Regions from separate parts of the Ruegeria sp. AB7 genome, predicted to be linked through region 1. Evidence: riboswitches for the same ligand, from Rfam matches in the RefSeq annotation. Region 1 holds a riboswitch; each other region holds the start of a gene.
What was found. Region 1 has a riboswitch for cobalamin ahead of ACR0EN_RS10005 (DUF1636 family protein). Riboswitches for the same ligand answer to the same signal wherever they lie in the genome.
Positions count from the first base shown of each region.

Region 2: it holds a riboswitch for cobalamin, as region 1 does, so the genes downstream of both, ACR0EN_RS16165 (energy-coupling factor ABC transporter permease) here and ACR0EN_RS10005 (DUF1636 family protein) in region 1, are expected to answer to the same signal.
Region 3: it holds a riboswitch for cobalamin, as region 1 does, so the genes downstream of both, ACR0EN_RS07125 (DUF1636 family protein) here and ACR0EN_RS10005 (DUF1636 family protein) in region 1, are expected to answer to the same signal.
Region 4: it holds a riboswitch for cobalamin, as region 1 does, so the genes downstream of both, ACR0EN_RS06190 (hypothetical protein) here and ACR0EN_RS10005 (DUF1636 family protein) in region 1, are expected to answer to the same signal.

Region 1 is NZ_JBQGAC010000003.1:24,557-29,744, reverse strand. Features, by position in the region: gene cobN (cobaltochelatase subunit CobN) at 1-1,803, opposite strand, end outside; gene cobW (cobalamin biosynthesis protein CobW) at 1,809-2,864, opposite strand; gene ACR0EN_RS10005 (DUF1636 family protein) at 2,861-3,241, opposite strand; cobalamin riboswitch at 3,327-3,533, opposite strand; gene ACR0EN_RS10000 (NAD(P)-dependent oxidoreductase) at 3,639-4,625, shown strand; gene ACR0EN_RS09995 (glycosyltransferase family 2 protein) at 4,740-5,188, shown strand, end outside.
Region 2 is NZ_JBQGAC010000006.1:167,725-172,912, reverse strand. Features, by position in the region: gene ACR0EN_RS16180 (heavy metal translocating P-type ATPase) at 1-939, opposite strand, end outside; gene ACR0EN_RS16175 (hypothetical protein) at 1,126-1,398, shown strand; gene ACR0EN_RS16170 (L,D-transpeptidase) at 1,440-2,102, opposite strand; cobalamin riboswitch at 2,318-2,530, shown strand; gene ACR0EN_RS16165 (energy-coupling factor ABC transporter permease) at 2,607-3,290, shown strand; gene ACR0EN_RS16160 (transglutaminase-like cysteine peptidase) at 3,396-4,019, opposite strand; gene ACR0EN_RS16155 (AMP-binding protein) at 4,524-5,188, opposite strand, start outside.
Region 3 is NZ_JBQGAC010000002.1:236,708-241,895, forward strand. Features, by position in the region: gene ACR0EN_RS07115 (peroxidase family protein) at 1-1,171, opposite strand, end outside; gene ACR0EN_RS07120 (catalase family protein) at 1,190-2,257, opposite strand; cobalamin riboswitch at 2,516-2,723, shown strand; gene ACR0EN_RS07125 (DUF1636 family protein) at 2,826-3,182, shown strand; gene ACR0EN_RS07130 (ABC transporter ATP-binding protein) at 3,179-3,964, shown strand; gene ACR0EN_RS07135 (ABC transporter substrate-binding protein) at 3,983-4,930, shown strand; gene ACR0EN_RS07140 (iron ABC transporter permease) at 4,932-5,188, shown strand, end outside.
Region 4 is NZ_JBQGAC010000002.1:50,196-55,383, reverse strand. Features, by position in the region: gene ACR0EN_RS06200 (DNA polymerase III subunit gamma/tau) at 1-1,660, opposite strand, end outside; gene ACR0EN_RS06195 (phosphatase domain-containing protein) at 1,833-2,333, shown strand; gene ACR0EN_RS06190 (hypothetical protein) at 2,338-2,745, opposite strand; cobalamin riboswitch at 2,837-3,056, opposite strand; gene ACR0EN_RS06185 (serine aminopeptidase domain-containing protein) at 3,179-4,036, shown strand; gene rsgA (ribosome small subunit-dependent GTPase A) at 4,073-5,101, opposite strand.

The sequences.
Region 1 (5,188 bases):
ATCTGGTGTGCCGCTTTCCTTCATCGGGGGGGGGATATGGCCCAACGTGACCGCCCCGATCCGACGCTTGGCCTGCGCGGCCTCGCCGGGGTCGTTGACAATGAAGGGGTAGATCACCGGCAGATCGCCGATTAACGCCTCGGGCCAACATTCGTTGCACAAGGCGACTGATTTTCCCGGCAACCATTCCAGCGTGCCATGTGCGCCGATATGGATCAGCGTATCCGCGCCCAATCCTTTGCGCAGCCACAAGTAAAAGGCGACGTAGGCGTGGCGCGGTGTGCGCGACAGATCGTGATAGTCGTCATCGCGCAGTTCGGGTGTGCCGCGTTCGGGCTGCAGCGCGATCAGAGCCTTTCCGCGACGCAGCGCAGTGAAGTGGAATGCGCCGTTTGTGAAAGCAGGGTCGTCTTCGGGAGTGCCCCAAACCTTATTGAGATCGGCGCGGAGTGTTTCCGGCAGCGCCGCCAGCGCCGCCTGATAATCCTCTAGCGGCCATGAAATCCGGGCATCAAGAAGAGTTTCAGCAATTGGCTCGGCAGGCGCGGTGTCATACCCTTCGCCTTGCAGATCGAGCAACATTGCCTCAGCCGAGGCCAGCGTATCCAGACCCACTGCATGTGCCATCTGCCAGTCTTTGCCGGGATAGGTCGATAGTACCAGCACCGGAACCTGCTCCGCTCTGGGTTTGTCGTGAAGGTTCAGCCAGCCGGAGATGCGGTTGATGATGGCTTCGATCCGTTCGGGTTCAGCCCGATGAGCGAAGCGAGAATATTCGAGATGCGGGTCGCGTTTGCCCGGCTCTTTGAAGGATACGATGCCCGCGTTGATCCGCCCGTCCACTTCCGGAAGGACCACATGCATGGCAAGATCAGCTGGTGAAAGGCCACGTTCCGCTTCGGCCCACGCTTTGCGGCGTGAGGTGGCCAGCGCCACCTGAAAGACCGGCACCTCTGCCACATCGAGAGGTGAGGTGCCTGATGCGCCCTTGCCAGAGAATGAGGTGGCGTTGACGATCGCCGAAGGCTTCAGCGCCACAATAGTCTCGCGCAGCCAATCGGCGGCATTTGGTGCTTTGAGCGACGGGGCAAACAGGCCGACGGCCTCAAAACCCCGCGCCCGCAAGCTGCGGATCAACGCCGCGATTGGGGCGGTATCTGCCGAGGTCAGGTATGCGCGATAAAAGGTCACGATGATACGTTTCGTATCACCTGACAGAGCGTTTTCTGCCGGGATCACACCGCGATCCGGGCACCAGGCGCCGCATTCGGGGATGGTCTTCGCGCCCATGACCGGACCTGCATACAACCCCGCAGCCAGTGCCATCTGCGCCAGAGCGGCCTGCGCTGCGACCTCTCCGCCGGTGTCGCACAGATGCGCCAGCCGCCGCAGGGTCGAGACAGGCAGGGTAGAGTAATCATCCAGCCGCGTATCCTCGCGACCGTCTGCGGGCAGCACGGCCAGTGCAATCCCTTTGGCCTGCGCCAGCGCCAGAACCTGCTGCAAGCCGTACGCCCAATAGGGCACTCCACCGATCAGACGGATCAGGATGCCCTTTGCGCCCTCCAGTGTCTGCTCGACATAGGTGTCGACTGAGAGGGGATGCTTCAGCGCCGTCAGATTGGCCAGCCGCATCGTTGGCATGCGTCCTTCAGGCCCACCTCCACGATGCCATCCCGCCGCGAAAGCGCCAAGGTCACTGTCGGAAAAGGACAGCACCACCAAATCCGCCGGGCTCTGGCCCAGATCGGTCGGGGTCTCGGTTTCTTCGAGCCCATGGCTTTCGCGGAAGACGACGTGCATAGGTCTTACTCGGCAGCCTCGGTTACACCCACGAGGATATCCCGGATCTCGGCCTCTTTGATATCGTCATGCTCGGCAATGACCACAAGGCGCGAGCGACGGTCTTCGCCGGGCTCCCACGGGCGGTCATATTGGTGACGCACGCGCGCACCGACGGCCTGAACCAGTAGGCGCATGGGCTTGCCCTGAACGGCGGCATAGCCTTTGACGCGCAGGATATTCAACTCGTTGGCCAATCGTTCAATCTTGGCGACCAGATCAATCGGATCGGTTTGCTCTGGCAGTTCAACGATGATGCTTTCGAAATCGTCATGCTCGTGATCGTGATGGCCGTCGTGATGGCTGGGACGCGCGTCCATGTCATCCTCGGCCGCGGCTTCTAGACCCAGCACGACGCGGACGTCCACGGCACCCTCAGCCACTTCGACTACGGGCAGGGGGCGGGGCGCTTCGGCGGCGATGATCTCTTTCGTTTTCGCAACGCCTTCCGGGCCAGCCAGATCAGGCTTGGTCAGCAGAATGATGTCGGCGCAGGAAATCTGATCCTCGAACACCTCGGACAAGGGAGTTTCATGATCAATCGAGTCATCTGCCATGCGTTGCGCATCCACCGCCTCGACATTCGGAGCGAACCGACCAGCGGCCACGGCCTCGGCGTCGGCCAGAGCAATCACGCCATCGACGGTTATTTTCGAGCGGATATCGGGCCAGTCGAACGCCTTCAACAACGGTTTAGGCAGGGCAAGACCGGAGGTTTCGATCAGGATGTGATCGGGGCGCGGCTCTAGTGCCATCAGGGCTTCAATGGTCGGGATGAAATCATCGGCCACGGTGCAGCAGATGCAACCATTGGCCAGTTCCATGATGTTTTCCGCGGGGCAATCAGGAATGGCGCAGGACTTCAGGATATCGCCATCGACGCCGACATCGCCGAATTCGTTGACGACCACCGCCAGACGCTTGCCCTGCGGGTTCTGCATCAGATGGCGCACCAGTGTGGTTTTGCCCGAGCCCAAAAAGCCGGTGATCACAGTGACGGGGAGTTTTTCGAGATTGCTCATTTCAGGGCTCCAATCGGGGGAATGCGGGCCGCACAGTTTTTGCGGAAATGTTCGGGACGTTCGCGCCATTTGACCAAACCGTCCTCGGTGGCGAGGTATTTGGCTGCGCCTTCGACGATGGTTTCGACATGGTCGATCTCGTTCAGATGCTCATACACGAAAGTCCAGCGATCCGGTCCTCCGCGTAGCACGATCGAGCAGCCTTCATCGCAATTCGACAGGCATTCCACAGCTTTCAAGGTAATGCCTTCGGGCAGGCCCGCCTGTTCAAGCGCCTTGTGCAGCAACGTGCCGGGGCGCTGGGCGTCATCCTCGACAGGCAGCCCGCGACGGCAGGTAGTGCAAACCAGCAGTTCGACCGGTGCGGTCTCGGTCATGTCTCTCATCCCCCCAAATCCTCTTCGTGGGGGACGGGGTTTCATGCGGGCCGATCACAGCCCCACACCGGAACACCCCGTCCGGTTTCATCTTCGGGCGTTGGCAGGTCTCCCGGCTTGCGGATGTCAGAGGAGGCCTCTGTCGGATGTCCCGCCTTCCCGGCCATACTGCCAGTGGCTTTGGGCACCCTCTCCGGTCACGGTCGCGGGGGCGGCTGCGTTTGACGGCAAAAACCGCTGACGCATTCCCTTTTCATCTGCTCTCGCAGACACCAACGAAAGGGACATGCGGCAGGGCAGGGTTGCTTGTCAAGCGAGTCGCGCCGATCCGTGAAAAAGCGGATAAAAAGCGACCTGTCGGGGTCGCTGGGCGGCATGATACTTCTGCTACGACGTGCTGGCATGGCAGCAAGATGCGAACAGGAGGATACCGCGCATGAAAGTAGGGTTTATCGGGCTGGGGAATGTAGGGGGCAAGCTATCTGGATCGCTGCTACGAAACGGTATCGATCTGACGGTTCATGACCTGAACCCGGATCTGGTGACCGAATTCGTCGCCAAGGGTGCCAAAGCCGCCAAAAGCCCGGCGCAACTGATGCGCGATTGCGATGCTGTTATAACCTGTTTGCCTTCTCCTGCGGCCTCGGATGCGGTGATGCAGGAAATGTTGCCAGAGGTCGGCCCTGGCAAAATCTGGATGGAAATGTCGACCACCGACGAAGCCGAAGTCAAACGCCTTGGCGCAATGGTCATTGAACGAGGCGGGGCTGCAGTGGATTGCCCGGTTTCCGGCGGATGTCACCGGGCAGCGACGGGTAATATCTCGATCTTCGCAGGCTGTGATCGTGAGACTTTTGAACGTATCCTGCCATTCCTGACCACCATGGGGCGGCGCATTTTGCACACGGGCGATCTGGGCTCGGCCTCTGTTCTGAAGGTGTTGACCAATTATCTGGCTACCGCCAACCTGATCACCTGCGCCGAGGCTTTGGTGACAGCCAAGGCCGCCGGTATGGACCTTGGAACCACCTATGAAGCGATCAAGATATCGTCAGGCACATCCTTCGTGCACGAGACCGAAAGTCAGGTCATCCTGAACGGCTCGCGCGATATTTCCTTCACCATGGATCTGGTGAAAAAAGATATCGGTCTGTTTCAGGAGGTCGCCGACCGTGCCGGAGTTCCTCTGGAGATAAACCCATTGATGATCAAGATTTTCGAAGATGGCATCGCGCGATATGGTGAGCGTGAACTGTCCCCGAACATCATCAGGCGGCTAGAGGACGCGACCGGACTGGAGATCCAGGCGCCAGGGTTCCCAACCGAGATGCTGGACGACGAGCCAGAAGAACCGGGTTATGAGGTGATCCCGCAGAATCGGTAGATCAAATAATCGGCAAGCGTTGCGGCTGTCTGGCGACCTGGTTGGACAAAATTCTGGGGCTATTCTAAACAGATCAACAGGAGTCCGACACCGGCACAGGCAAGAGAATAACTTATGACGAATGAGACCTTTCTCATCGTAACAACGATGAAAAACGAAGGGCCTTTCATGATCGATTGGGTGGCCTACAACCACGCAATCGGTTTTGATGACATTCTGATTTATACCAATGATTGCTCTGATGGTACTGATGCCATGGGCGAACGGTTGCAAGTGCTTGGCTGGGCTCACCACCAACGAAACAGACTGGGTCCGCGCGCCGCGCCGCAGGTTCGTGCATTTTCGCTTGCGCGGAACCACCCAAGCTATCTGTCTTCGGATTGGATTCTCAGTTTGGATGTGGACGAGTATATCAATATCCGTTTGCCCAATAGTGATATAAGAAGCCTCGTTGAGGCCAGCGGCGTGGCGGACGCGATCTCGATCTGCTGGCGCATGTTCGGAAACGCGGGTCAGAACGATTTCGTTGATCGACCTGTACCTGAGACTTTCTTTCTGGCCGC
Region 2 (5,188 bases), on a different contig from region 1:
ACCCAGCTCCTTGGGGATCAGTGCGCTTTCACCTGTGATTGGAGCCTGGTCAACGGCACCGGCCCCTTCGATGACTTCCCCGTCAAGTGGAATGCGATCCCCACCTCGAACGATGAAGCTGTCACCGACAAAGACATCCGCCGCCGGGACCGTTGCCTCAGAACCGTCAGCACGAACCAGCCGAACCGTCGGGGGGGCCAGATCAAGCAGCGCGGATACCGCGTTCCGAGCACGTCCGACACTCCAGCTTTCCAGATAAAGAGAGAGCGAAAAGAAAAATGCTACAGTTGCCGCTTCAAAAAACTCACCCAGAGCGATGGCACCAGCGACGGCAACAACCATCAGAAGGTTCATATCCGGCGAAAGGCGCCGCGCCGAAGACCAGGCCTTAGGGGCCACCAGCCAGACGCCAAACAAGATCGCGACTGCGAACAAAGCTGCCTCGGCTAAAGGCATCGGAACCTCACCATGTCCCGAGAACAGCCCGAGCGCACCGCCCATGCCGGTTTCGAAAATGTGCCAGCCAAAACCTGCTGCCCAAAACCCTCCGCTAAGAGTGGTGAACCGCCGCTGACGTGCAATATGCGCCGCCTGGTCCTGGGCGGCATTTCCGTCATCCCATGGTTTGGCGGTCATACCAGTACTCGCAACCAGCAGCATGACATCTTCGTCAGATAACTTGGAAGCACTATCAAGAAGCGTCATCCGACCGTTAATCACATCAAATGCAAGATGCTCTTCGCCACCTGCTTTCGGGCCGACGACACGGTTCAGGATCGCCACCTCTTCGGCGCAATCAAGGCCAGAGACCTGAAAGCTTCTACCACCTTCAGGAATTGGACCGGCGGGGGCGATGTCGCCACACCCGCCACTACCGCATGCGTGGTGACCATGTTTGTTTTCGTGGCCATGGTCGTGGCTATGGGTATCGGATGACATGATTGGACCTCAAGAATCTCTATGGTCCTTTGTAAATAGTTCCTACAGTAACTAGAGCTTCAATACCTTTTATATTTTTTTCATCCGGGTTCTTTGCCTGCGATATTGTTAGTTCATTTCGTCTTGCGGGCCGGCCGTGTGGATGCAATCTAATTGCAGATGACGCAAAAAATTTGGAACAGATCAATGCAGAAACGGATCGCCATTACCATCACGTTAGTCTCGATTACGGCTGGTTGCTCAGCCCAGTTCACCGGGGCCAAAAGCAAAGCATTTGAACCAGGCAACGTGCCAGATTCGGTCGTAGCGCTGGCAGGGCCGGCGCAGGATTTGACCACGGCACGCCTTTTGCCAGAAGATAATTGCTTTTGGTATGAGCACAGCGGACCCGTCGAGACGACATTGGTACCATTGCGCGCGACGAATGGCGCTCCGATCTGCATTGCGCGCGAGGCCTGATCGAAATGAGGGCAGCGACGTCCATGTACGCTGCCCAATATTCATGAGCGGGCTGTGACGCTATCTTCGGCAGAGTATAGGAAAGCGGTCGAGCCGGTTTTCACGTTTGGGTAGAGGTCATTGATATGGGCCATGATCATTCGCACACATCCAGAACTTGCGCGACCGCCGATGCTTCTTGGCTCAGGCGTGCCGTGAATTCTGAGATATGTGTCTCGGTCTCCAACGTATAGATAAAGGGCACGAGAGCCGAGAGCATTATTCGGCCCGGGCTCCATGCCATTCCGGAATTCCGCGTATTCGGGGTTGCGCTCGATCATTGAAGCGGTTGGTGTCCAGTGTGGCCATTCGACCTTTCGGCGGATAACATAGGTGCCGGGCTCGTAAAGATTCCCACGCGCGATCGCTACGCCATAGCGCATTGCGGTCCCGTCTTCTTCGATATGATAGAGATAGCGCGCGACGGCATCCACATGGATGTCACCTGGAACCAAACCATCATTTGCCGCGACGCGTCTTGGTAAAAAACGGTCATGAACACCCCACGGATTTGAGGTCATTGGATCGTAACCAATTGGCGTGACCTGACTGTCCCAATAGGTCTTCTGCGATGCGGTTGGCCAGGTTTTGGCGATCAATGGACTGGCCGCAGACGCCGAGAACAGCGCTGTGGTGGATTGAATGAAATGGCGCCTTGTAAGCATAGGTCTCGTCCTGGTTCACAAGTTTAACGTATTTGGATCGCACTATCGCGAATTAATTCGAATCTTAAAGCCTCTAGCAGCTAGAGCTTCAAGAGGTTTCAGGTAACGCTTGGTTTACCCAGTTGATCACGTGACCGGTTGCGTGAATCCTGCTTCGGTCGAGTTTACATTGGAATAGGTCGCAAAGACAATTGACACAGGCGAAGCCGCCATTGTAGCGGTGATTTGTTTTCGGTTCCTGATGGCGGAAGCCAAAAGGATTAAAAGGGAATACGGTTCGGTGTTTTCAATGGCGCCAATTCCGTAACTGCCCCCGCAACTGTGAGCGGAGAGCGATGCCAAGACACCACTGGTTCGTAATGGAACCGGGAAGGTTGGCGGAGCGAGCACCCGCGAGTCAGGAGACCTGCCGTAAAGCGCCGGGCTATGCCCAGACTGAACCTGTCGGCCTTACGGTCGATTCAACCTGACAAGCCGCCGGGTGAGGCGGTAGGGAGAAAGAACATGCATATCGAACCGGGCATCGTGAATGGTGCCAAAATCGCGCTTTCCTATGTTACCGCCGCAGGTGCGGCTACTTACGCAGCGAAAGAAACGTTTTCCACATTGCGAGCGAATGGACCTGCATCTTTTGTTATGCGCTCGGTGCTCGCCACCGTTGGGGTTTTCCTTTTCTTCGAAGTCCTGCCGCATTTCCCGGTTGGTGTCTCTGAAGTCCACTTCATCCTGGGGTCGACGCTGTTTCTGCTTCTCGGTGCTGCACCCGCGGCTTTTGGATTGGCAGCTGGTCTCCTGATTCAGGGTGTGTTTTTTGCCCCGTTCGATCTTCCGCAGTACTTCATCAACCTGACCACTCTGCTGGTGCCGCTATTTGCGCTACAAGCACTGGCCAGCCGCATCATCGCACCCGGCACAGCATATGTTGACCTCAAATATGGCCAAGCTCTTGCCCTAAGTGCGACGTATCAGGGAGGAGTAGTCGCATGGGTTGGGTTCTGGGCCTTCTACGGCCAGGGTTTCGGCGCAGAAACCATGGCGTCGGTTCTGTCCTTTGGCGGTGCTTATATGCTGGTAATTGTCATTGAGCCGATTGCTGATCTGGCAGTGCTTGCGGCAGCCAAGGCGATGCGCGGTTTGAACAGTACAGGTCTGGTGACTCCGCGTTTGTACAACGCTGCGAAAGCTTGACCAAAGTTTGAAGCGGTGTCCTAAACTTGGGTTGCCGCGAAACAACCAGTAGCCGCAGGACCAAAATTTTATTGTGGCGCGTCTCGAGGGCGCGCCACATTGTTTTTAGCCGCTAGAAACCTGTACCCAACGATCAGGGTGATTTGGGTCCTGTATTCGTAGGAAAAGATACCTCGTTTCCTTCCACGATTTGATCCTGTTGGTGACATTGTCCAGAATCAAATCGCCTTCACTCGAGCGATAAACTAAAACTGCATGGCCACTGCGATTGGTGTTTAAGACAGTTGCAATAAGTAGCTTCGTAGGATCCAAGCCGTTCTGCATTAGTTCAAACTTCTTTTGCAAAGCGAAATCTTCGCAATCCCCTGACCCCTGCATTGGTAGCGTCCAGTATTCCTTTGTCCCGTATTGGTTTTGATCCGAAACGGCGCGGATCCTCCGATTGACGCGCAAGTTAATCGCTTTAACGATCTGTTTCTCCTGCGCTTCTGGCAGACCAGAAGTACGAGTATTCGCGCACGCCCACGAATAATCTTTGCAGAGTGATTTGGCGCCCGATGGCGCCTGAACCTCTCTATCTAGTTTGATCCAGGGAAGCTCAGAAGCTTGCAATGAAGCGGCGGAGACAAGGTAGCTGCATATGATACAGGCCAACGATAGATAAACTGGTAACCGTTCCGAAAGTTTTTTCTGAGCGGAAGTAGGTTTTGTCATATCTGCTTTCCCCATACTCGTTTCTCCTGGGTATCTGAAGCTACCGAGCCAAGAGAACTCTATTTCAATCTTTTATATTCATCGACGCATTACAACAGCTTATTCAATTTAAAATGCAGAGCAGCAAAGTTCGCGAGCGCGCAGTTATTAGTCGTGATTGTGTGCGTGAGCTTAATTGAGATTCTTGCAGCAGCATAGAAGAAAGCCGGCTAGTAGTTCTGGGTTAGAAACGCTTGAGGTTTGGGACGGATTTGGATGACGCGTCAAGCCGAACATCTTTGTGCAATGACATGGGTATCAACCGTTCGCCGGGGCGCACCCTAACAGTGTATCTGCGATTATATGTTTCATGCGGCCAGATGTAACTGGCAATTGCAGATTTCCCCTGACCAAGGTGTGCAGGTTTTGATTGGAAATTCTAAAACAATGACTTCGTCGCTACACTCAGTCCTCTGTTAACGCGCACAGCGACGGGAGCGATGAGTTGGGCAGGCTCAGTGGCCTACGAGCCATATTGCGTCAGGTTTCTATTATGCGTGTAAGTTTCGTACGATCGACTTTGGAGGCATGACGCTTGTCCATAGGAATGTGCTTAATCGAAATCACATTTGGAACGTCAAAACCAAGCGCAGATTTAGTCCAATCGTCGATGTGATCCGCGGAACCTTGGACGCAAAGTGTGGGGCCTGCTTTGGTATTGACGAGCGCGCATCGATCTACACCTGGCCATCGCTGTGCCGCGACTTCGATAGCAAAGGGGAAGAGCGTACCTGAAAAGACTTCAATTTCGGACCCGACGCGCCCCCATAACCATAAACGCCCGTCATCATCCAGCGTGCCAGCGTCACCGGTCCGATGCCATATGACACCACCTTCTGCGATTTTGTTGTTCTTTGAGTGGGTCGGGTCCAAATACCCGTCATTCACATGTGCGCCGGCGACCTGAATTTCATTGTCGCGGATGCGGAGCGTGATTTCGGGCACCGGGTATCCCACAAGTAGACCCCTTCCAACAGCCATGTCGTGGTGATCCTTCACCGTGATATCCGCGGCGTCAAGATGGGCAATCGGTTCAGCCTCAGTCGACCCGTAGACGCACACAACCGACAGACTGTGCCGGGTTCTCAACGCCTCGACAAGACTCGGAAACACCGGACCGCCGCCGGTGAACACCGTGTGCAACG
Region 3 (5,188 bases), on a different contig from region 1:
TGCGCAGCGACATGCGGGCCGCAGGTTGGCGCGACAATGATCGGATCATTTCCGCCAAGCCTGTTTGTTCGACCAGTCGTGGATTGAATCTGAACCCCTCCGGGCCAACCTGTGCGCCGTCGATTATGAATCGCTCGGGGATCATCGAATGCCAGCGGTAGAGCAAATTGAACTCAATCGCGATCTGGTTGGAGTGATGCCAGGGTTGCCAGCGATTTACGCCAATGGGCAGTTTGAATGGCATATTGGCGATGTGGGCGATGTAATCCTCAAGCACAAGCTTGATCAGCAATGCGATCAAGGTGCAGCGTGTGGTCTGGAACACACGCTCTTTATCCCAGCCCGAAATGCCGCGCTTTTCGCGCCACAACAGATCGGCAAAGGTGTTATGGGCGCGCAACATCAGTGTATTGATCGCGATATAGCCTATGGTACCATTGCCATTATCGAGCCCGGTTGCATGAAAATCGAGCAGTAGCTGGTCAATCGCGTGATCGCTGAGACCCGGATGCGCCCGTTTCACCGCATTCCACAGCTTGCATGGATCGTGCAGGGGCTTTCCGCAATTCTCGCCAGTGGCAAGACTGCCATCAAAGGGGGGCGCAAGCTTAACACCACCGGATTGGTTCTTTTGAAACAGCTTCGGGGCCCACATCTCGCCTTGTGTATCCAGACGAAAGGCCAACCGGTGGGTTAATTCATTGGTATCGGGATCGCGTTCGCGCAGCATGTCGGTCTGAAAATCGTTCAGCCCGTAGATTTGGCACAGATCGACCTCGTGGTTCGAATCCGTCTGATCAACCGGTCCTTTCGCCCCAAAGGTGCGCAGGAAACTGTCGGTAAACCATTGTGCGGCCGAGATAAACAAAAGTGTCGATCCTTGCGGGCACATCAAGGTAAGCGGGCTGCCATCCATTTGTGTCCGTCGGCGAAAGAGATCAGCAACTTCGCTTTCCGACGGCAGGACGGGTGAGAGGTCTTCTGGCGTCGTATGCCGACCGATCCAGCGATGGGAAAACACGCCGGGCCATGTCGTGTAGTCTGCGCCCATTGTATAGGGCCGCGGTCGGTGGATCTTCGCGGCGTTTGCAAGCCTGATCGCGGCCAAATAACTCGTAACGGGTGGGGAGATCTTGAATCCGAGTTTGATCAGATCATCAACGTCCAGCATCAATACATCTCCGTTTGGTCATCGGTTCGGGAACCGGGCGCGGGCCAGGCTCAGATAGGTTCTGAGCCGGATCGCATTAATCGGTCCTAAAGGTTCGTGATCTGCCGTGACACGCCAGGGCGAGAAGCTCATCGCGTCGCCATTCTGCGGATCAAATTCTGCACCTTTGGGAATCGTGATATCCGCCACGGGCGTGACGGTATGATGGTACGGATCAAGAGGTGCATCTGGTTGCGGATCGCATGCCCACCGGATGCGATTGTCTAGCACATCGAATTCGTCGGCCGGGCGCGGGGGCTCAATCACACACAGCTCGAAGTGATTATCTGCATCGGCCACGTCTTGCCGCAAACACTGACCGATCCCATCTGGGTCGTCTACCGGATGTGCCGGAACTTTTGGTTTAGGGCTGCGGGCCAGGTATCGGACTGTTAGATCGGGGCCCAGCCGATACGGTGTTGTCGACCAGAAATGGACCTCAAAAGGCGAGTGCATATAGTTCGAGGCAAAATCACTCGCGACGCGAAACTGACGCTTGCCTTCACGAGTGAGGAAGGCGCGAAATCCTGCGCGCAGCCCTTTGGTGATCAACCTAAGGCTCCATTTTCGTCGCCCTTTGATCGCGTGCTGGACCGCTTGTAATGTGGCGACAAGCCTGCCCAATCGCTCATATTCATCGGGGACGTAGCTGGGAAACACATCCTGATCGACCAATACGAAATCGAACTCGTCGCTGAGTTGTGTGGTCCCCAGATGCGCAAGTGCCTCGGCGTCGATCAGCTTGGGGCCTGGCACGTCAAAAAGCTTGATCGCCATCCCGTGGGCATCCGATTTCCGGTCATCCAGATGCGCGCCGTTGGAAAAGCGAAGTGCGGCTGAATAGGCTGCGGGCTGTTCAAACAGGCCGTGACGGAACTGTTCTGGTAGATCGTTTCTGACGGTGAATATTGCAGCCACGCACCCGTGACTGCGCCCATGCTGAGCCCTTAAGCGATGGCCTTTCCACCGTGCAACGGCCTCGAGATTGTGGTCAATGACATCATCAACAATATCCGGCGGCAATGCGTTTTGCGAAACATGTGTCAAAGAACCGTCTCCTTGGATAAACCCAGGCAATGATCAAACAGGGGTAAGGCGCTGACAAAGCTAAACCTCTAAATTTGTTCAGCTTACCTCAGATTGTCTAATTTCCAAACACACCAACTATGGACAGCTGTGGCCAGACAAATTCGGCGCGCAGCCCTACCCATTCGGTTGGTGCTTCGGACACGTGGTTGCCGGCGCTCGATCCTCGACCAGAGTTGGGCGCCTTCGACTTTATCATTGACGTGTCCGGTGTTCTCGGGCACTCAATCGATTGATGGTTCCCGGTGGTGTTGCCGCGGGATGAAAAGGGAATACGGTGAGGTTTGCCAAAAGGTGCCAATTCCGTAACTGCCCCCGCAACTGTAAGCGGTGAGCAAGGTCAAACAGCCACTGGTCCACAGGGTCGGGAAGGTTGGCCGAGCGCGGACCCGCAAGTCAGGAGACCTGCCATCAGATGTTTAACCAACCCGGGGCGGGGCGTCCTGGAAGGAGGCTTTGATGGCGCGTCAATCGCGTGTTTACATTGTCGGCAGCTTCCGCATGCGCTTGGAAACAAGTGGAGTGGACCATGCCAGATACGCCTGATCATTTCATTCTAGTCTGCGAAAGCTGCACTGAAGGGCTGCCCCTTGATGAAATTTGCGATGCGTTGACTGGGAAATTACCTCGCAGTTTTGCGATCCGCGCGTCGTCTTGCATGGCAGGCTGCGATAGTCCCAGAACGGTTGGGTTCCAGGCCGTAGGAAAGGCGCAATACCTTTTTGGTGGCATTCAGACCGCGGATGAGGTGCAGGCGCTGGCTGAGTTTGCAGCGCAGTATCGTGAAAGCCCGGATGGCTGGACAAATGCCACTGATCGCCCGGAGGCGTTGTCCAATAAAACCCTCTCGCGCATGCCGCGGATCGAACAGGGGGCATCGCAATGACGTTGCCACCCTTTCTGATTGCCGAAAACCTTGAGTATTATGCCCTTAACGGAGATGTCCTGTTGCAGGGCGTCTCGTTCGAGTTGGACGAGGGTTCCATTCTAGCCATCGCCGGCCCGAACGGGGCGGGGAAAACGACGCTTCTCAATCTGTTGTGCGGCGCTGAGCCGCTGGCACTTGGCGATGTTCGGATCAAAGGACGCAGTCTGAAACAGCTCACGGCCAAAGAGCGTGCGCGCATGATTGCAGTGGTAGGTCAGCAGGAACTGCCCGATGGACGCTTGGCGTTACGCGATTATGTTGCGCTGGGGCAAATACCCATCCGTGCGGACCGCTCTGCCGAAGGCCACGCGCAAGAGCTGGACCGGATTTTAGACATGACCGGTCTCGCCAATCTTACGGACAAGCGCATGGCCCAACTGTCCGGAGGCGAACGACAGCGTGCCCATATCGCGCGTGCTTTGGCGCAGAACCCTTCGTTGCTGTTTCTGGACGAACCGACCAACCATCTGGATCCTGATGCAAAAGGGCGGATGCTGTCTTTGGTCGCCGAGCTTGGGATCACCGTGGTCATGATCGTACACGATCTTGTCATGATCCCCGAATTCGCCACACACGTGGCGCTGATGAAATCGACCCGCATGATCGAGTTTGGGTCGGTGGACAAGGTGCTGACACCCGAAAGAGTCCGCGAAACTTTTGGCGTTGATTTCCTCTGCTTTCTCCACGAAGGCCGCGTGATCCCGGCGCTTGATATTCGAAGAACTACAGTCTCAACTTAGTCGAAGGAACACACTGAGATGAAATACATCTGGCCCGTGGCGTTGGCCACCGCCATGGCAAGCGGTGCTGCTGCGCAAGAAGTCACCGTAGACAACTGCGGCGAACCGCTGGTTTTTGATACCGCGCCCGAGCGCCTGGTTGTGCATGACATGAACATGACCGATATGGCCTTTGCATTGGGTCTGCAGGACAAGATCGTCGGCCTGACCGGCATCACCGGCTGGTACAAGACCAGCCCTGATTTTGATGCCCTGCGTGGCGACATCCCCGAGCTTGCGCCAAAATATCCGACCGTCGAAAATTTGGTGGCGGTTGAACCCGACCTGTTCTTTGCCGGTTGGTACTATGGCATGAAGCCGGGTGGTGATGTGACTCCAGATACATTGGAACCGTTCGGAATCAAGACCATGGTTCTAACCGAAAGCTGCGTCCATCTGGACAAGGATCGCCCCGAAGCCAGCATGGATCTTCTATTTGGCGATGTGTTGCGCTTGGGCAAGGTGATGCAAGTCGAAGACAAGGCCGAGGCTTTGGTCTCGGGCTGGAAAGAGCAGCTGGCAGCGATCGAAGCCAAGACTGCTGAACTGCCCAAGCCCCGCGTCTTTCTTCTGGATGGTCCTGCAGATGCTCCGTTTACCGCCGGTAAATTCGCGATTCCCGATGCGATGATCACTGCCGCCGGTGGTGAAAACGTCACTCATGACATGGACACGAGCTGGGGCCGCACTTCGTGGGAGGCCGTTGCCGCATCGAACCCGGAATTCCTGGTTTTGTTGGATTATCAGACCGGCAATGGCGCCGAGGACACCTTCAAGTTCCTGCAGGAACATCCCGTCATGTCGCAGACTGATGCCGTCAAGAACGAACGCTGGATCGGATTGCGCTACGAAGAGCTGACGCCGGGACCGGCAAATATCGAAGCGATCTCGAAGATGGCGCGCGCGATGCATCCGGGTCAGAGCTAATATGGGCCGACTGGGCCTGACGTTGTTGCTGGGGGCGGTCGTTCTGACCGCCCTTTTGCTGATTTCCACGATCTACGGTACAACCTCGATTCCTTTGTCCGACACCTTCACCGCGATCTTGCGCGGTACCGGGTTGCAGGACGGAGAGATGTCGCCGCTGCATAGGATCGTATTCGACCTGCGATTGCCCCGCGCGTTGTTTGCAGCCGTGATCGGTGCCGGGCTGGGCATCGTTGGCGTGGTGCTGCAAACGACCAC
Region 4 (5,188 bases), on a different contig from region 1:
GCGCTTTCGGGAAATGAGTCAGCACTGCTTGCACCAGAGGATGCTGTTCAGCCTCGGCTTTCAGGGCCAAGTCTGCAGCGTCCCGTACCTCGGCAATGGTCGGTGCGTTGCCCTCAGCGACAATAGAAACGGCCCACCGGTTGCCTGTCCAACGCTGCAGCGACGCGCCCAATCGTTGTGACAGGTCGGTCGGGGCGTTGTCGGTTGGGGCGAACTCGATCCTGCCCGGTTGGTAGGATACCAGACGCACGCCGTTTTCAACCTCGACCAACAACTTCACGTCCCGGTTGGCTCGGATCAGTTCGACCACATGTTCAAATGTTGGATAGCGTGCCAGCGCTGCCTGCACATCTTGGGCTAGCGCGGCCGTTGGCACGCCTGCGTTGCCGCCGATTCCCGATGCGGCATAGGCCGGTCGGGCCACAGCCTGTGGCGCGGCAGGAGCATGTCCCGGCGCACCGATTCCCTTGCCGGGGCCACCATTGGGCGGCGGAGGCGTATCTTGCAGACGCTTGATCAGCTCCTCCGGGCTGGGCAAGTCGGCCACATGGGTCAGGCGGATCACGGCCATTTCCGCAGCCATCATTGCGTTGGGTGCGGCGGAAACTTCCTCAAGCGCTTTCAGCAGCATTTGCCACAAGCGTGTAAGGACTCGCATGGGCAGAGCCTCGGCCATTTGTTGACCTCGGGCGCGTTCGTCGGGGGAAACGGTGGGATCTTCGGCGGCATCCGGGGTGATCTTGACCACCGAAACCCAATGCGTGATTTCTGCCAGATCGCGTAAGACGGCGAGTGGATCAGCCCCTTCGGCATATTGCCCGCTCAGCTCGGTCAACGCGCCTGCAGCATCGCCGCGCAGGATCATATCCATCAGATCCAGCACCCGGCCCCGATCGGCCAGCCCCAGCATCGCGCGCACCTGATCCGCGCTGGTTTCACCGGCCCCGTGCGAGATCGCTTGATCCAGCAGTGAGGTCGCATCCCGCGCCGATCCCTCGGCGGCCCGGGTGATCAACGATAACGCATCCTCGGCAATCTGTGCCCCTTCGGCACCTGCAATCTTGCGCAGCAGTCCGATCATATCCTCCGGCTCGATCCGGCGCAGATCAAAGCGCTGGCAACGGGACAGGACGGTCACCGGGACCTTGCGAATCTCGGTGGTGGCAAAGATGAACTTCACGTGTTCGGGGGGTTCTTCCAGCGTCTTGAGCAGCGCGTTAAAAGCGCTGGTCGACAGCATGTGAACCTCGTCGATGATATAGATCTTGTAGCGCGCGGATGCAGCGCGATAGCGTACGCTGTCGATGATCTCGCGGATGTCATTGACACCGGTGCGGCTGGCGGCGTCCATCTCCATCACGTCGACATGGCGGCCCTCCATGATAGCCACGCAATGTTCACATTGACCGCAGGGTTCGGTTGTAGGGCCGCCGCTGCCATCGGGACCGATGCAGTTCATACCCTTGGCTATGATCCGAGCGGTCGTCGTCTTGCCGGTACCGCGGATGCCGGTCATGATGAAGGCCTGCGCGATCCGGTCCGCCTCGAAGGCGTTTTTCAGAGTGCGCACCATGGCGTCCTGACCGACCAGATCGGCAAAGGTTTCGGGGCGGTATTTGCGGGCAAGAACCTGGTAGGCGGGGCTGGGCGTCTCGGTCATGTCTGCTCTGTCGGATTCGCGTTACGCCGCAGCGTAGAGGCCCTCGCCGCCCGCGTCCACAGCCAGCCGGGACGATTTTCATTTTGGAATGCGTGGGTATGCGGCTAAAATCCACTCTATTCTATTTACTGGACCAGTATGTTGTTGGGTGAAGTTTGTTTGGGGGGAGATTATGTCGCAACTGGTGGTTTATGCGTTGCAGGTTGGCGGAGGCACCTTGGCCTTGTCCTCGATGCCTGGGCGTGGAGGAACGTATGCAGAAGACCTTGATCTTATCGCAGACTGGAAGCCGGGACTTGTGATCTCGATGACCACTGAGGTCGAGATGATTCAGGATGGTGCGCGGAATTTTGGCGCTGATATTCAGGGGCGTGCCAGCAGATGGGTGCATTTGCCGATCGAAGATTTTGGCACGCCACCCAAAGAGATTTTGGACCGCTGGCCCCGCGTTGGCGCGACCGCACGTCAGGCGTTGTCAGGTGGTGGCCGTGTGCTAGTGCATTGCCGTGGTGGCTGTGGCCGATCCGGGATGGTGGTTCTGCGTCTGATGGTTGAATGCGGTGAACGGCCTGAGGCGGCATTGAAGCGATTGCGTACGGTGCGTCCTTGCGCAGTCGAGACAAATGCCCAGATGCTTTGGGCCGTTGAACCGGCCCGTGTTCAAGCCGTTTGACGGCTTAGACACCAACATGTGGCGAGATTTCGCCACCGTTGTGCTGCACCAGAAGCGAAGCCTCAAGCATGGCGCAAGGAGGATTCCTTAGCAGGTCTGCGGGTAGGCTGCGGTACTCGGTTCCGAACATCATGTCTGCGTAGTCATCCAGCCGGCCGGTATCGATTTCAGGATCGGTTCCGCAGAATACACGTATCTGGTCGCATTGGGCGCGAAAGCGGGCGGTGCATCCTTCCGGGCAGTGCGACAGATCTATGGTGCCTTCAATCTCAAACTCAGTTTTCGTGACCGGTTTTGTGGCGGACATGGTCTGCGTCAGAGCCCGCGCCATCTGTGCCAATGCGGGGCAGGGTGCGCCAGTACGTTGGCACACGGTCGCCGCGAATTCGTGTGTTTTGGTCTTCCAGATCATCAATGCGCCCTCCGCGCGCAAGGCGCGGGCGTGGCACAGGTTGGTCGTTGCGGAGCACGATCAAACCCGTCCCGGACACCCCGCCCGAGTTTCGGTTCTACATCTGATGGCAGGTCTCCTGACTTGCGGGTCATCGCTTTGCCGACCTTCCCAGCCTTCAAGGCCAGTGGTATCTCGGCATTGCTCTCCGCTTACAGTTGCGGGGGCAGTCTCGGACTAGGTTCTTTCCGGATTTATCCGGGCAGAACCGCACCGTGTTCCCTTTTCATCCCGGCCCGATTGGGCGCGAGAACCATCGCGACATGGCTATCGGCTGCGCCGTGCCCGAGTCAAGAAGATTGCGTCAGGCAAGTGACGTACGGTCCAGCCACGTCAACCTTGACTTGAGGCGCTTCGGGTGAACTGATCAGTTCAGTCGGTATTGGAGGGCACCATGTTGGACACACAGCAGGCGGTTGTGACCGAGGATTTTCAGATCCCGTCCGACCCGGCAATGTTGTCGGCGCGGCTTTACCGTCCGGTTGCCGACCCCGAAAAGGTGGTCGTCATAAACGGTGCGACTGGGGTGCCGAGGGATTACTATCAGTACTTCGCCCGATGGCTCGCCGAAGAACAGGGCATGGCCTGCCTGACTTACGATTACCGGGATTTTGGTCACTCTTTGGTGGGTTCGCAAAAGCGGTCAAATGTCACCATGGCCGATTGGGCGTTGATCGACATTCCATCCGCCCGGGCCGAGATGCGCCGACGGTTTCCGCAGGCCAAGCTATGGAGCATCGGTCATTCCTTGGGCGGAATGTTTGGCCCGATCCAACCCGATATCGATCAGATTGACAGGATGATCTGTGTCTGTTCGGGTCTGGTAACGCTGGCGGATCACCCTTGGCCTTATCGCGCTTTGGCGGCGTTGTTCTGGTTTGGTCACGCGCCGCTGGTGGTCAAGGCGCTTGGCTACCTGCCCGGACGGTTGGTCGGGTTTGGATCGGACCTGCCTGCCCAAGTCTATTGGCAATGGCGCAAATGGTGCACCGCCCCCAAAAGCTATGTGCCAGAGATCGACACGACACTGCCCGCCGCCCGCTGGGAAGACTTGGGCAAACGTGTCGATCTGTTTACCTTCGCAGATGATGAAATGGTGCCGCCGGATGCTGTCTGGCGTCTTGCCGATCTCTATGGACCCAAAGCCGGGCGCCATCTGCTTGCACCAAGCGAATTCGGAGTATCCAAGATCGGCCATATCGGTGCATTCGCAAGACGGAATGCGGCAGTCTGGCCTAGGCTGATCGCCTGATAGCGCTGGGCACCGGTAGGCCGTTGCCCAGCTTCGTTATAGCCCTTTGCGGGATTTTTTCTCGTGCATCACGCTGCGCACCATCTTGCCGAACGCCTTGTCGCGGGCGCGGGCCTGCGCCACCGAAGCGGAATTGTGTTGGTCTTCACGCCGCAGCTTGCGCCAGCGGTCCAGCCGCGCGGGATCAAGCGTACCAGCGTCGATTGCCGCCTGCACCGCACATCCGGGCTCTGTCTCGTGCTGACAATCCGAGAAGCGGCAATTCAGGCTGAGGTCTGAGATGTCCGAGAACACCTCATCCAACCCCTCTTGTGCATCTAGCAGACGTAACGCGCGCATGCCGGGCGTATCGATCAGCCAGCCGCCATTGCGCATGCGATGCAAGGCGCGTGCCGTTGTTGTGTGCCTGCCGCGCGCATCGTCTTCGCGAATACCTGCGGTGGCCTGATCCTGCCCCGTCATCCCGTTGGCGAGCGTCGTTTTCCCAACGCCGGATGATCCAAGCAAGGTGCTGGTTTGTCCTTTCGGACACCACGACAGAACTTGTTCGAGATCGCCGTGATCCAGCGCGTTGACCGCAAGTACCGTCAGAAACGGGGCGAGCGATTGGGCTTGATCTACATAAAGGCTCGGATTATCGCACATGTCCGATTTGGTCAGAACGACCACCGGATAGCAGCCTGCCTGATGCGCCAGCGCAAGATACCGCTCCAATCGTGGCAGATTAAAATCGGCGTTGCAGGAACTGACGATGAATAGCACGTCTACATTTGCAGCGATCAACTGCGCTGCAGCTCCGGTACCTGCCGCTCGGCGTTGAAGCAGGCTTCGCCGGTCTAGCATACGGCGTATTCGTTTGTTTTCATCCACCAGAACCCAATCTCCGACGGCATATGCACCGGTTGATTGATCCGGAGATAACAAAGGCGATTCACCTTCAGGGCTCAGCCCGATCAGTCGATCCCGGTGTACGGCCGAGATGCGATACGGAAGAAGTGACGGATCAGCCGTATGCTGAGCCGCGAAATGAGAGGACCATCCGAGGTCCGATAAGGAAAGTAACATTGGTCTGCCTGTGATCAGAAACAGCAATCCCGTCGAATGGCAATCGCGCATCCGCCGGCGACGTGTTCAGGCAATCAGTTGATCGGA